DNA from 3 places in the Methylobacterium sp. J-092 genome. Region 1 is predicted to be linked to each of the others. Evidence: riboswitches for the same ligand, from Rfam matches in the RefSeq annotation. Region 1 holds a riboswitch; each other region holds the start of a gene.
The links. Region 1 has a riboswitch for cobalamin ahead of MKK60_RS13890 (TonB-dependent receptor). Riboswitches for the same ligand answer to the same signal wherever they lie in the genome.

Region 1 (4,061 bases):
TGCAGCATGCCAGGTGGTCGCCGTGATGGGGCGCGTCGGCCGGGCCGTGCCCGTCCGCGCCGGATTCCTGCAGGCAGAGCGCGTGCGCCGGGTCGAGGGTGCGCACGCCCGTCATCCCGCCGAGGACGGCCTGCAGGGCGAGCGCGTAGAGCGCGGTCACGGCGATGACCGCGCGGCAGACCCGCCAATCTGGCCGCCACATGCGCATGCCCCACGCCTAGGGCGCCGGCCGCCGCCCCGTCAATGCGGCAGAACCGTGCGAGGCCGTTTTCGCCGGGCCTGCCGCTCGGATCGAGGGCCGCCGCTCAGAACCGCCCGGCCAGCGTCAGCCGCACGGCGGTGGGCTCGACCGGGTGGAAGTGCCGGTCGGCGACGCCGTCGGCCGGTTCGCCCGGCAGGCGCGAGATATAGTAGTAGGTGATCTGGTCCGACTTGGCGTTTGTCAGGTTCAGCACGTCGAGCGACAGGCTGAGGCCGTTGTCGAAATGGTAGCCGACGCGGCCGTTGAGCAGCGCCGTCGGCTTCGAGCGCACGGAATTGTCCTCGATCAGCGGGCGCGGGCCGAAGTAGCGCAGCCGCATCGCGCCGAACCAGCCGAGGCCCTCGCCGAAGGTGAACCCGGCCGACGCGATCGTGGTCGGCGCCTCGGGGATGCGGTTGCCGACCGGGTCGACGTCGGAGAAGCGGGCATTGGTGACGGTGAGGTCCCCCTCCAGCCTCAGCCACGGCGTCACCGCGTAGCGGTTGGTCCACTCGATGCCGAAGCGGCGGCTCGGCCGGCTCGGCTCCGTCGTGCCGGTGTCGCCCTGGAACAGGTTCTCCGACGCGAAGTCGAGGCGGAACAGGGCCAATGCGGTCTCCAGCCCGGCGATCGAGCGGTTGCGGATGCCGACCTCGTAGCCGGTCGAGGGCACGAGGAAGGGCGAGCGCGCGATGTTGAAGAGGGGGCTCGCCGGGTCGACCGTCGCGGTCACGCCGCGCACGTCGTTCGAGTGGAAGCCGCCGCCGTAGTTCACGTAGAGCTCGGTGTCGAACCACGGCCCCAGCACCAGCCCGAGCTTCGGGTTGACGATGCCGTCCCGTGCCTTGCCGGAATTGGCCGCCGTGTCGGAGACCACGTCGCCGTAATAGCCGTCGGCCCGGAAGCCGACGCTGGTGCGCAGCCAGTCGGTCCAGCGCACGCGGTTGTCGACGTAGAACGCCCCGCTCGCCTCGAGCACCCGGTCGTCGAGGACGCCCGTGCGGAACTGGCGGTTCGCGGTGTTGAACAGCCCGACGCGGATCGCGTCGGTGCGGGTCTGCACCCCGATCTCGTTCTCCATCGGATGCCCGAACAGGTCGCCCTGGAAGACGTGGCTCACCTCGCCGCCGCCGAGGATGCGCTGGTCGAGCTGGTGGAACTGGTCGCCGTTGACCGGATCGTTGAGGAAGTAGGTGAAGTCGTTGAACAGGTTGAGCTGCGAGCGGATGACGTAGGCCGAGGCCCGCGTGACGCCGGTGTCGTCGGTCATGCTCCAGCGGCCCGAGAGCGAGAACCGGCTGCTGTCGCCGCCGTCGGTCGGGTTCAGGGTGCCGAAGCGGCCGATGATCCCCTCCGACACCGCGCGCGACGCGATCTGGTTGGTCGCGGTCCAGCGGCTGGCATAGGCCATGCCGGTGACCGAGAACCCGTCGAGCGCCGTGCCCTGGCTGTAGCGCACCACGCCGTTCACCTTGCGCAGCGCATCCGGCACGTCCCACGGGCCGTCGTAGACCTGCGCCTCGCCCGCCACGAGCAGGTTGCCCTGGCCGAGGGGGGCCGAGGCGATGGTCAGCGCCCGCGCATAGCCGAAGCTGCCGAACGAGGTCAGCGCGACGTTCTTGGCGACGGTGTCGAGGTAGTCGATCCGTACCGAGCCGGCCGAGGCGAAGTCGCCGTCGCGGACGAAGTACGGCCCCTTGTGGAACGCCACCGCGCCGACGAGCTCGGGGATCAGGAAGTTGATGTCGGCGTAGCCCTGGCCGTGCGCGTGCGTGCGCATGTTCACCGGCATCCCGTCGACCTCGATCGCGATGTCGGTGCCGTGGTCGAGGTTGAAGCCGCGCAGGAAGAACTGGTTGGCCTTGCCCTCCCCCGAATGCTGGGTGACGATCAGGCCGGGCACGGATTCGAGCACCTCGCCCGGCCGCGTGATCGGGCGGCTGTTGATCTCGGCGCCGGAAACGATGCCGGCGCTCGCCGCATCCACCGTCCGAAGCGCCCCGCCGGCGCCGATGGTGCCGCCGACGTAGCCGGCGCTCGCCGCAGCCCCGGCGGCGGGCCTGGGATCGTCGGCCGTCACGGAGATCTCGGCGAGGTTCGCCTCGGCCTCCCCGGCGGCGGGGCGCGCCAGCGCGGCCGGGCCCGAGAGGGCGGCGGCGCAGGCGAGAGCGAGCAGGGTTGGCGTTCGGAAGACGGGCGGGGACTGGGACGCGGACACGGGACCTCGGGCGACGCGGACGTGGCACGTCACCGCGAACGAGGCCGATCCACCGCTCCGTCCATCGGACGGCCGGGGGCTTCGACACCCGCCGGAACACCCCGCCCGACGCGCTTCGCGTGTGACCACGACTGACGGCAGGTCTCCTGGCTCGCGGGTCATCGCCCGCCACCGTCTTCCCGGATGCGGCGCATCCAGTGACGTCCAGTGGTGGAAGGCTCGCCGCTTACAGTTGCGGGGGCAGCCGCGGCTTCGGGCAAGGCCCCGTCGGGCCCTCCCCTCACCGCGTTCCCTTTTGATCCTCGATGAGGAACCGTCGCGTGCAGGTTGCGTCGGGCGGCGCCGGCCCGTCAATCCGGCTTTCGGACGCCGTCGCCGGGTGTGGCCGATCGGTGACGGCGTCAGCGGCTCGCGGCGAAGCGGGCCGGGCCGTCGCCGCGGCCGGTCACCACGACGAGGCGGCGGATCTCGCCGCGCAGGAACGCCTGCAGGAAGCGGTCGTAGTTGTGGAAGGACACGCAGCCGTTCGAGGCGCCGCTCGGCCCGAGCATGTAGGTGTGGGCCAGCAGCCCGTCGCGGCCGTGGATCGCGGCGGCGCCGCCCACCGGGTTGAGGCGGATCGCCCGCACGCCGTGGAACAAAGCCTCGCGCTCGGTGAGGTCGTAGGTGCCCGGCGGGGTCGAGCCGCGCATGCGCAGGTGCACGAAGTCGGGATGGTCCATGCTGGCGCCGAGGCCGGAATGGGCTTCCAGCACCTCGCCGTTCGGCAGGCGGACGGTGCGGGCGGTGATGTCGTAGATCGCCGTGCCGGCGCCCGCGTCGGGGCTGGGGAACAGGCGGCCGCGCGACCGCTCCAGCCCGGGGCTCTCGAGGGCGGCGTAGGCCAAAGCCGGGCCCGGGTCCTTCCGCGCGGCGAACAGCTCCTCGAAGAACGACGGCGTCTCGGCGGTGGGCGCCGGCACCGCCTCGGGCACCCGGCGCGGGGCGCGGCGCAGGGCGAGGCGCTGCGGCACGGGGGCGGCGATCAGGTCCGCCGGGCGGGCGACCGGCAGCGGCACGATCTGGGCCTGCCGCACGACCTCGGTGTCCCGCAGGACCTGGGTAACCCGCAGGACCTGCGTGTCCCGTAAGACCCGGCTTGCCCGCAGGGCCCGCACCTGCTCCACGACCTGGGCCTGCCGGCCGGTCTCCGCCGGGGGCGCGGCCTCCGTCGAACGCGGCTCGGCGGCCGCGAGCGTCGCGATGGGCGGGGCGAAACGCGGCTCCGGCGGGGTGAGCGCGGCGCCGAGGGGCGCGCCCTGACGGTCCGCGCCGGCCTCCGGGTCCAGCATCGGCCGGGGATCGAACAGGGCGGCGAGGGCGGTCGACCCGGTGCTGCGGGCCTGGAGCCTCGCGACCTGCGGCACCGGCTCGGTCCCGCCGCCCGGCGGCACGCCCTCGAGGGTGACGAGGCAGAGCAGGGCGGCGAGCGTGTTGCGAAGGATCGGGTGGCGGCGTGCCCGCCGGCGGCGGGCGGGACGCGTGAGGCCGCAGGAGGAGCGCGGGTGATGAGGCATGCGGACTCGACTCGAAGGCGACCCGGTGCCCGCAGCCGCGCAGCGT
Region 2 (4,061 bases), on a different contig from region 1:
ACGCGCAGTGTAGCCTGTGCGGCGGACAACCCCTAGCCGGCGAGCGCTTCGGCGACCGCGCCCTGGTCGAAGCCCTTCAGGCCGATCACCACCAGCGTGCCGTCGCGGGGCTCGGCCGCCGTCCAGGGACGGTCGAAATGATGGGTGATGCGGCGGCCGACGCCCTGCACCACGAGGCGCATCGGCTTGCCCTCGACGGCGCAGAAGCCCTTGATGCGCAGGACGCCCTCGGTCTCGGCCGCCTTCTCGACGCGGGCGGCGAGGTCGGCGGCGGTGATCGCCGTGCGGACCGGGAGCGCCACGGTCTCGAAGTCGTCGTGGTCGTGATCCTCGCCCGCGCCGTGATGCGAGGGGCGCGCGTCGAGGTCGTCCTCGGCGGCGGCCTGGAGGCCGAGCAGCACCCGCGGGTCGATCTTGCCGTGGGCTGTCTCGACCACCTTCACCGCGCGGGGAAGCTGGCGCTCCACCTCGGCCCGCACCTGCGCGAGGCCGGCGGCGTCGAGAAGATCCGCCTTGTTGAGCACGACGAGGTCGGCGCAGAGGAGCTGGTCCTCGAACACCTCCTCGAGCGGGTTGTCGTGGTCCACCGCCGTATCGGCGGCGCGCTGGTTGGCCAGAGCCTCGGGGTCCTCGGCGAAGGCGCCCGACGCGACCGCCGGCCCGTCCACGACCGCGACGACGCCGTCGACCGTCACCCGCGAGCGGATCGCCGGCCACTGGAACGCCTGGACCAGGGGCTTGGGCAGGGCGAGGCCGGACGTCTCGATCAGGATTTGCTCGGGCGGGTTCGGGCGATCGAGAAGAGCCGTCATCGCCGGCACGAAGTCGTCCGCGACGGTGCAGCAGATGCAGCCGTTGGGAAGCTCGACGATCGAATCCTCGGTGCAGCCCTCGATGCCGCAGGCGGCGAGGAACGACTTGTCGAAGCCGATGTCGCCGAACTCGTTGACGAGGATCGCGAGCCGGCGCCCGCCGGCATTCTCGACCACGTGGCGCACCAGCGTCGTCTTGCCCGCCCCGAGGAAGCCGGTGACGATGGTGCAGGGGATCTTCTGGACGATGCTCATGGGGATCTCGCCGATGGCTCAGGCCGCGCGCGGCGGAAACGGGGGGATGCGGGCGACGACGCCCTTGCGGAATTCCTGCGGCCTCTGCTTCCACGGCACGATCCCGTCGGGCGTGCCGGCGTAGAGGCCGACGCCGTCGAGAATGATGCGTGCGGAATCCGCCGGGTCGAGGTCGCCGTAGACGTAGGTCCAGCGATCCTCCGCCGCCACGGCGACGGTGCAGGGCCGCTTGCAGACCGACAGGCACTCGACCGCTTCGATCGTCACGCCGTCGGGGGCGGGAAGCGCACGCAACGCGTCGAAGAGGCGGGCGCCCGCGCGCGGGCCGTCCGGCGCATCGCTCTCCATCCGGCAGGTGGTGCAGACGTAGAGGATCGTGTCAGCCACGGGCGCCTGCCGCGGCCTTCGGGCCGAAGGTCTGCCAGGCGCGCCCGAAGGCCAAGCCGATCACCGCCCAGAACACGAAGGCGATGGCGAGCGAGCGCGCGGCGAACTGCGCGGCGAGGCCGGCGGGAAGCTCGGACGGCGTCGCCGCCACCTCCGGCGCACCGGCCAGATGCGGCGCGACGATGAGCACGATTCCGCCGAGGATGGTGATCGGCACCCGGCGGATCGCGATGAGATAGATCCCCATCGCGGTGGCCGACGCCGTCATCACCCACCAGACCTGGCGGGCGGCCAGCGGGGCCGCCTCGCTGCCGGGCAGCTCGGGCGGCAGGCCCAGAGCCGGCGCGAGCGCCACGGCGAGGAAGCCGGCGACCGCGAAGGCGAGCCCGCGCTCGGGCGACGGCTCGCGGCCGGTGGCCAGCATCACCGCGCCGAGGAGCAGGGCGTAGCCGATCCCGCCGACGAGGGTCGCGAGCCCGGTGAACAGCATGCGCGGCAGGCCGGCGGCCGGCTGCCATTCCGGCTCGGCCTTGGTGTCGTGGTCGTGCCCGGCATGGGCGAGCACGATCGGCAGGCGCCCGGCCAGCGGGGCCGCCGAGGCGGCGGCGCCGGGAGCGGCCTGGGTCTCGTAGCGCTCGGCGGCGATGATCAGCGGCGAGGTGAGCGCGAGCTCGAGCCCCGTCACGAGGACGGCCGCGAGGAAGCCGGCGGCGAGCGCCGCCGACAGGAGCCGGATGAGCATGGGAACGCCTGGGTTCAGGCGGTCAATGGCAGGGGAAGTTCTGCGTGTGCCGGAAGTCGTGCGCCGCGTTGTGCAGCGCCGAGGCCGGCGAGAAGCCGGCGAGGAACACGAGCCCGAGGCCGAGCATGGCGGCGGCGACGATGGCGACGAAGCCCTCGTTCGCGCGGGTGCCGGTCTGGGTGAGGGTCTGGGTGGTCATGTCGACAACATCTCCGGCCGCCCCGCCGGCGGCGTTCGAGAAAGCGCGGGGGACGGCAGGTCTCCTGGCTCGCGGATCGCAGCGCCTGCCGCCTTCCCGAAACATCGGTGGCCGAGGGCAGGAGCTGAGGGCTCCCACGGCGATCCGGGCTTCGATCCGCAACGCAGTCCCATCTTGGACAGGTCGGTTCAACGAAGCCCGGATCGCCGTGGGGACCCTGGCCGCTTACAGTTGCGGGGGCAGCCGCGGCATCGGGTTTCCCCTCACCGCATTCCCTTTTCACCCCGTCTCCGGGGCACCGTCGCGTCCAGCCATAGCCTGTCCGGTCTCCCCGCACAACGGAGGCTTTGACGGGCGCACAGGGGTTGGGGCATGGGTTCCAGCCATGCAGCAGGCCGCGCCTCGGACGACCCTCGTGCTCGGCGGTGCGCGCTCGGGCAAGAGCGCCTACGCCGAGAGGTTGATCGAGGCGGTGCCGGGCCCGTGGCTCTACCTCGCCACGGCACAGGCCTGGGACGACGAGATGCGCGCGCGCATCGCCCTCCACAGAGCGCGGCGCTCCGGCGACTGGATCACTCGGGACGTGCCGAACGCTTTGGCCGCCGCGATCGCCGAGGCGCCGGGGCCGGTGCTGGTTGATTGCCTGACCTTGTGGCTGACGAACCTGCTGCTTGCCGATGCCGACCTCGACGCCGAGATGGCGGCGCTCCGCAGTGCCTGCCGGGAAGCGCGCGGGCCGCTCGTCCTCGTGTCGAACGAGGTCGGCCTCGGGATCGTGCCCGACAATGCGCTCGCCCGCCGCTTCCGCGATGCGGCCGGACGCCTCCACCAGAGCCTCGCGGCCGAGTGCGACCGCGTCGTCCTGACGGTCGCCGGGCTGCCGCTCGTCATCAAACCGCAGGGAACGCCATGATCGACGACGCCGAACGCCATCGCGAGAAGATGGAGAAGCGCAAGGCGGTGCAGGACGCCGAGGTCGCGGCCAAGACGATCGAGAAGGGCCTGCTCATCGTCAACACCGGACCCGGCAAGGGCAAGACCACGGCGGCGCTAGGCCTGGCGCTGCGCATGCTGGGGCGCGGCCACAGGGTCGGCGTGGTGCAGTTCATCAAGGGCGCGTGGGACACCGGCGAGGCGCATGCGCTGAGGACCTTCGGCGACCGGGTCGCGTGGCACGCGATGGGCGAAGGCTTCACCTGGGAGACGCAGGACAAGGCCCGCGACATCGCCGCCTGCCTCAACGCCTGGAACCGGGCGACCGACCTGATGGCCGACCCGAGCCTCCGTCTCCTGATCCTCGACGAGCTCAACATCGCGCTGCGCTACGACTACCTCGATCTCGACGCGGTGGTGGCGACCCTGAAAAGCCGTCGCCCGGACCTGCACGTCGTCGTCACCGGCCGCAACGCCAAGCCCGCGCTGATCGAGGCCGCCGACCTCGTCACCGAGATGGGCAGCGTGAAGCACCACTTCGCGGCGGGCGTGAAGGCGCAGGAGGGGATCGAGTTTTGATGGAATGGTCCCTTCAGCCGTGACCCGAAGCCTAATGATCCAGGGCACCGGCTCGGACGTCGGCAAGTCGCTGATCGTCGCCGGGCTCGCGCGCGCCTTTACCCGACGCGGGCTTCGGGTGCGCCCGTTCAAGCCGCAGAACATGTCGAACAAC
Region 3 (4,061 bases), on a different contig from region 1:
CTGATCGGCCGCATCTTCCGCCAGTCCCACCCCGATACGGCACCGGGCGACGAGAGCCTGCGCGCGCAGCTGCGGGACATCGCCCGGCGGATCGCGCGGCGGGCGCTGAAGGATGCCGCCGTCACCGCCCGCTTCGGCGGCGCACAGACGCGGGTCGAGACCGACCGCGACGGCTACTTCCGCGTCCATCTCAGCCCGGAGGCGTTGCCCGCGGGCGACCATGGCTGGCACGACGTCGACCTCACGCTCGAGGCGGAGCCGCCGGTGCGGGCGCGGGGGCAGGTGTTCGTGCCGCCGGGCGCCACCGGCTGCGTCGTCGTCAGCGACATCGACGACACGGTGATGCGCACGGGCGTCGCCAACAAGGCCAAGATGCTGTGGCGGCTGTTCGTGGAGGATGCCGAGAACCGCGTCGCCTTCCCCGGCGTCGCCGCGCTCTACCGGGCCCTCTACGTCGGCCCGGACGGCATCGAGGCCAACCCGATGCTCTACGTCTCGCGCGCGCCGTGGGGCCTGTACGAGATGCTGTCGGAGTTCTTCACGATCCACGGCATCCCGGTGGGCCCGATCCTGTTCCTGCGCGAATGGGGCCTGTCGTGGAAGCACCCCCTCCCCCGCCGGGCGGAGGATCACAAGCGCGCCCTGATCGTCCACATGCTGTCGCTGTATCGCGACCTGCCCTTCGTGCTGATCGGCGACAGCGGGCAGCACGATCCGGAGGTCTACGGCCGGATCGTCGCCGACCATCCCGGCCGGGTGAAGGCGGTCTACATCCGCAACGTGTCGCGGGACGCCGACCGCATCCGCGAGATCGAGGCGCTGGCGCAGGTCGTCGCGGCCGCCGGGAGCCACCTCGTCATCGCCGCCGACAGCACCGCCATCGCCCGGCACGCGGCGAGCCTCGGCCTGATCGCACCGGGCGCGGTCGCCCTGGTGGCGGACGAGCACGCGGCCGGCGGCGAGCCGGCGGAGCTGACCGCGGAGACCGCCCTGCCGGGCGACCTCGGCTCCGTCCTCGGCGGCGCCGGAGGAACCTTGCCGCCGAGCGTCGTCGTCGAGGCGTCGGCGCAGGACGGATCGCATGTCTCGACCTAGCGCCACCGTGCGCGCCGTCGCTGTCGCCGCCGGGTCACACTTCACAGGAGCGTGATTCCGGCCGTTGACTCTTCGGGACCGCGGAAGCCACTTGGCGGGGACGGTTCCCCTCGGGGATCAAAAGGGAACGCGGTGAGGACGAGGCTCCGAGGAGCCTTTCCGATGCCGCGGCTGCCCCCGCAACTGTAAGCGGCGAGCCTCCATCAACACGTCACTGGGTCACGGCGCCTGGGAAGACGATGAGGGGCAGCGACCCGCGAGCCAGGAGACCTGCCGTCAGTCGTGGTCACACGCGAAACGCGTCGGGCGGGGTGCCTCGACGGGTGTCGAGACGCATGGGCCCGCGCGGCGCATGCGGGGCGGCCTCGTTCGCGGTGACGTGCCACCACACGCGTCCGCACGTCCCTTCCATGCCCTTGCCCACCGCGAGACCCGCGCCGAACGACGCACAGGAAGCCGCCCGGCATCCGTGCGCCGGCGGCCGAGCCGCGTTCGGCCGATCGCCTAATTGTAACATTGTTACATTCGATGTAGATCGAGGGTCGGGCAGGCCGTCGCGTCGCGCCGATAGAGCCGAATCCGATCCATGCTCGTTCTTCTGCAAACCGCTCGTTCCCTCGGGCGCGCGATGCGCTGCCCGCTCCTCGCCGGCACGGCGCTCGTCATCCTCGCTCCGCCGCGAGAGGCCGGCGCGCAGCCGGTCGCCGGCGAATCGGCGAGCGTCGTGCTCGACACCCTCACGGTCGCGGGCGACGGCGTCGGCTTGAGCCGCGCCGCGCCGGTCGGCCTCAACCTGCGCACGCCCGACCGCGGCGCGAGCCGCCTCGGCCTCACGCCGCTGGAGACCCCCGGCAGCGTCGACGTCATCTCCGGCGAGACCGCGCGGCTGCGCGGCCAGGACACGATCGCGGACGCCGTGACGCAGAACGCCACCGGCATCACCACCATCGCCTCGCCGGGCAACGGCAACGGCGCCTTCACCAGCCGCGGGTTCTCGGGGCCGAACTCGATCCAGCAGCTCTACGACGGCACGCGGCTGTTCGTCGGCGCCAACACGGTGACCTTCCCGTTCGACACCTGGAACGTCGAGCGCATCGAGGTGCTGCGCGGGCCGGCCTCCGTGCTCTACGGCGACGGGGCGATCGGCGGCGTCATCAACGTGGTGACGAAGAAGCCGACCTTCACGCCCATCAACGTGGTGCGGGCCGGCGTCGGATCGGACGGGATCGCGCGGCTCGCCCTCGATTCCGGCGGCCCGATCGGCGACGCGGTGGCCTATCGCCTCAACGTCAGCGGCAACCGCGCCGGCGGCTGGATCAGCCCGGACGGCGACTTCCGCAACCTCGCGGTCTCGGGCGCGATCCTGCTCCAGGCCACGCCCGACCTCGCCTTCACCCTGAGCCACGACCTCGGCTATCAGGAGCCGGCGCGCTACTGGGGCACGCCGCTGGTCGACGGGCGCATCCCGGATTTCATCCGGTTCAAGAACTACAACGTCCGCGACGCCAAGATCACCTGGGCGGACAACTGGACCCAGCTCAAGACGGAGTGGACGCCCACCGCCGACATCACGGTGCGCAACACCGCCTACCGGCTGCAGAGCAGGCGCCACTGGCTCGACGTCGAGACCTACAGCTTCAACCGATCGACGCGATTGGTCGACCGGAGCGACTACACCGAAATCTACCACCAGCAGGAACAGCTCGGGAACCGGTTCGACGCCGCGTTCAAGGGCACGCTGTTCGGCTTCCGCAACGAGTTCCTGGCCGGCTTCGACGTGAACCACATCGACTTCCGGCACATCAATAACTTCTCGACCGTCGGATCGGGCCTCGTCATCAGCGTCCCGCTGACGGATTACGACCCGGGCTCGTTCCCGCTGAACGGCCGCGCCAGCCCGGCCTACGCGACAAGCACCGACCAGGCCTCGGTCTTCGCCGAGGACCGGCTGATCCTCACCGACCAGCTCTCGTTCCTGTCCGGCGTCCGGTTCGATGCCTCGACCCTGCAGCGCGAGAACCTGATGAGCAACGCGCAGTTCGAGAAGTCCTTCCAGGGCCTCGGCTACCGCTTCGGGCTGGTGTTCAACCCGACGCCGGACACCGCGCTCTATGCGCAGGTCGCCACCGCCACGGACCCGGTGAACAGCCTGATCACGCTGTCGCAATCGCTGGCCGGCTTCAAGCTCTCCACCGGCGAGCAGGTCGAGCTCGGCGCCAAGGGCGTGTTCTGGGACGGCCGAGGCGAGTGGACGCTCGCCGGCTACCGCATCGTCAAGGACAACCTGATCTCGGCGGTGCCGGGCCAGCCGAGCGTCTCGACGCAGGTCGGCCGGCAATCCTCCTACGGGGTCGAGGCGGCGCTCTCGCTGCAGGTCACGCCGCTCTGGCGGGTCGACGCGAACCTCGCCCTGCTGCACGCGCAGTACGATTCCTTCGACCAGGCCGTGAACGGCGCGACGATTTCGTACGCCGGCAACCGGCCGATCGACGTGCCCGAGCGGGTCGCCAACCTCTGGCTCAATTACGCCTTCGCGCCGACCTGGGAAGCACGGGTCGGGTTCCAGTACGTCGGCGAGGTGTTCAGCGATTTCGGCAACACCGCGCGACGCCCGGCCTACGGGCTGGTCAACCTCGGCCTCGACCATCAGGTCACGCCGGCCTCGCGCCTGTCCTTCCGCGTCTTCAACCTGTTCGACAAGGTCTACGCGATCAGCGGAAACGCGGTGGACGGGGTCGGCACAAACTGGCTCCTCGGGCGACCGCGCTCGTTCGAGGTCGCCTTCACGACGGCGTTCTGAGATGGCCTCCGCGGCGCGCACGCTCGCCAAGCTCGCTAAGCTCGGCAAGACGGGGAAGCGGTGGCTGCATCTCGGCCATCGCTGGCTCGGCATCGTCACGGGGCTGTTCTTCGCGACGTGGTTCGTGAGCGGCGTGGTGATGATGTACGTCGCCTACCCGTCGCTG

Region 2: it holds a riboswitch for cobalamin, as region 1 does, so the genes downstream of both, MKK60_RS04140 (CbtB-domain containing protein) here and MKK60_RS13890 (TonB-dependent receptor) in region 1, are expected to answer to the same signal.
Region 3: it holds a riboswitch for cobalamin, as region 1 does, so the genes downstream of both, MKK60_RS07480 (TonB-dependent receptor) here and MKK60_RS13890 (TonB-dependent receptor) in region 1, are expected to answer to the same signal.

The regions. Positions count from the first base shown of each region.
Region 1 is NZ_JAKSXU010000119.1:55,712-59,772, reverse strand. Features, by position in the region: gene MKK60_RS13895 (hypothetical protein) at 1-208, opposite strand, end outside; gene MKK60_RS13890 (TonB-dependent receptor) at 306-2,459, opposite strand; cobalamin riboswitch at 2,578-2,792, opposite strand; gene MKK60_RS13885 (DUF2778 domain-containing protein) at 2,861-4,015, opposite strand.
Region 2 is NZ_JAKSXU010000053.1:24,008-28,068, reverse strand. Features, by position in the region: gene MKK60_RS04160 (Uma2 family endonuclease) at 1-29, opposite strand, end outside; gene cobW (cobalamin biosynthesis protein CobW) at 33-1,067, opposite strand; gene MKK60_RS04150 (DUF1636 family protein) at 1,086-1,454, opposite strand; gene MKK60_RS04145 (CbtA family protein) at 1,447-2,196, opposite strand; gene MKK60_RS04140 (CbtB-domain containing protein) at 2,219-2,395, opposite strand; cobalamin riboswitch at 2,432-2,713, opposite strand; gene cobU (bifunctional adenosylcobinamide kinase/adenosylcobinamide-phosphate guanylyltransferase) at 2,781-3,308, shown strand; gene cobO (cob(I)yrinic acid a,c-diamide adenosyltransferase) at 3,305-3,907, shown strand; gene MKK60_RS04125 (cobyric acid synthase) at 3,942-4,061, shown strand, end outside.
Region 3 is NZ_JAKSXU010000070.1:23,340-27,400, forward strand. Features, by position in the region: gene MKK60_RS07475 (App1 family protein) at 1-1,095, shown strand, start outside; cobalamin riboswitch at 1,180-1,388, shown strand; gene MKK60_RS07480 (TonB-dependent receptor) at 1,724-3,895, shown strand; gene MKK60_RS07485 (PepSY domain-containing protein) at 3,897-4,061, shown strand, end outside.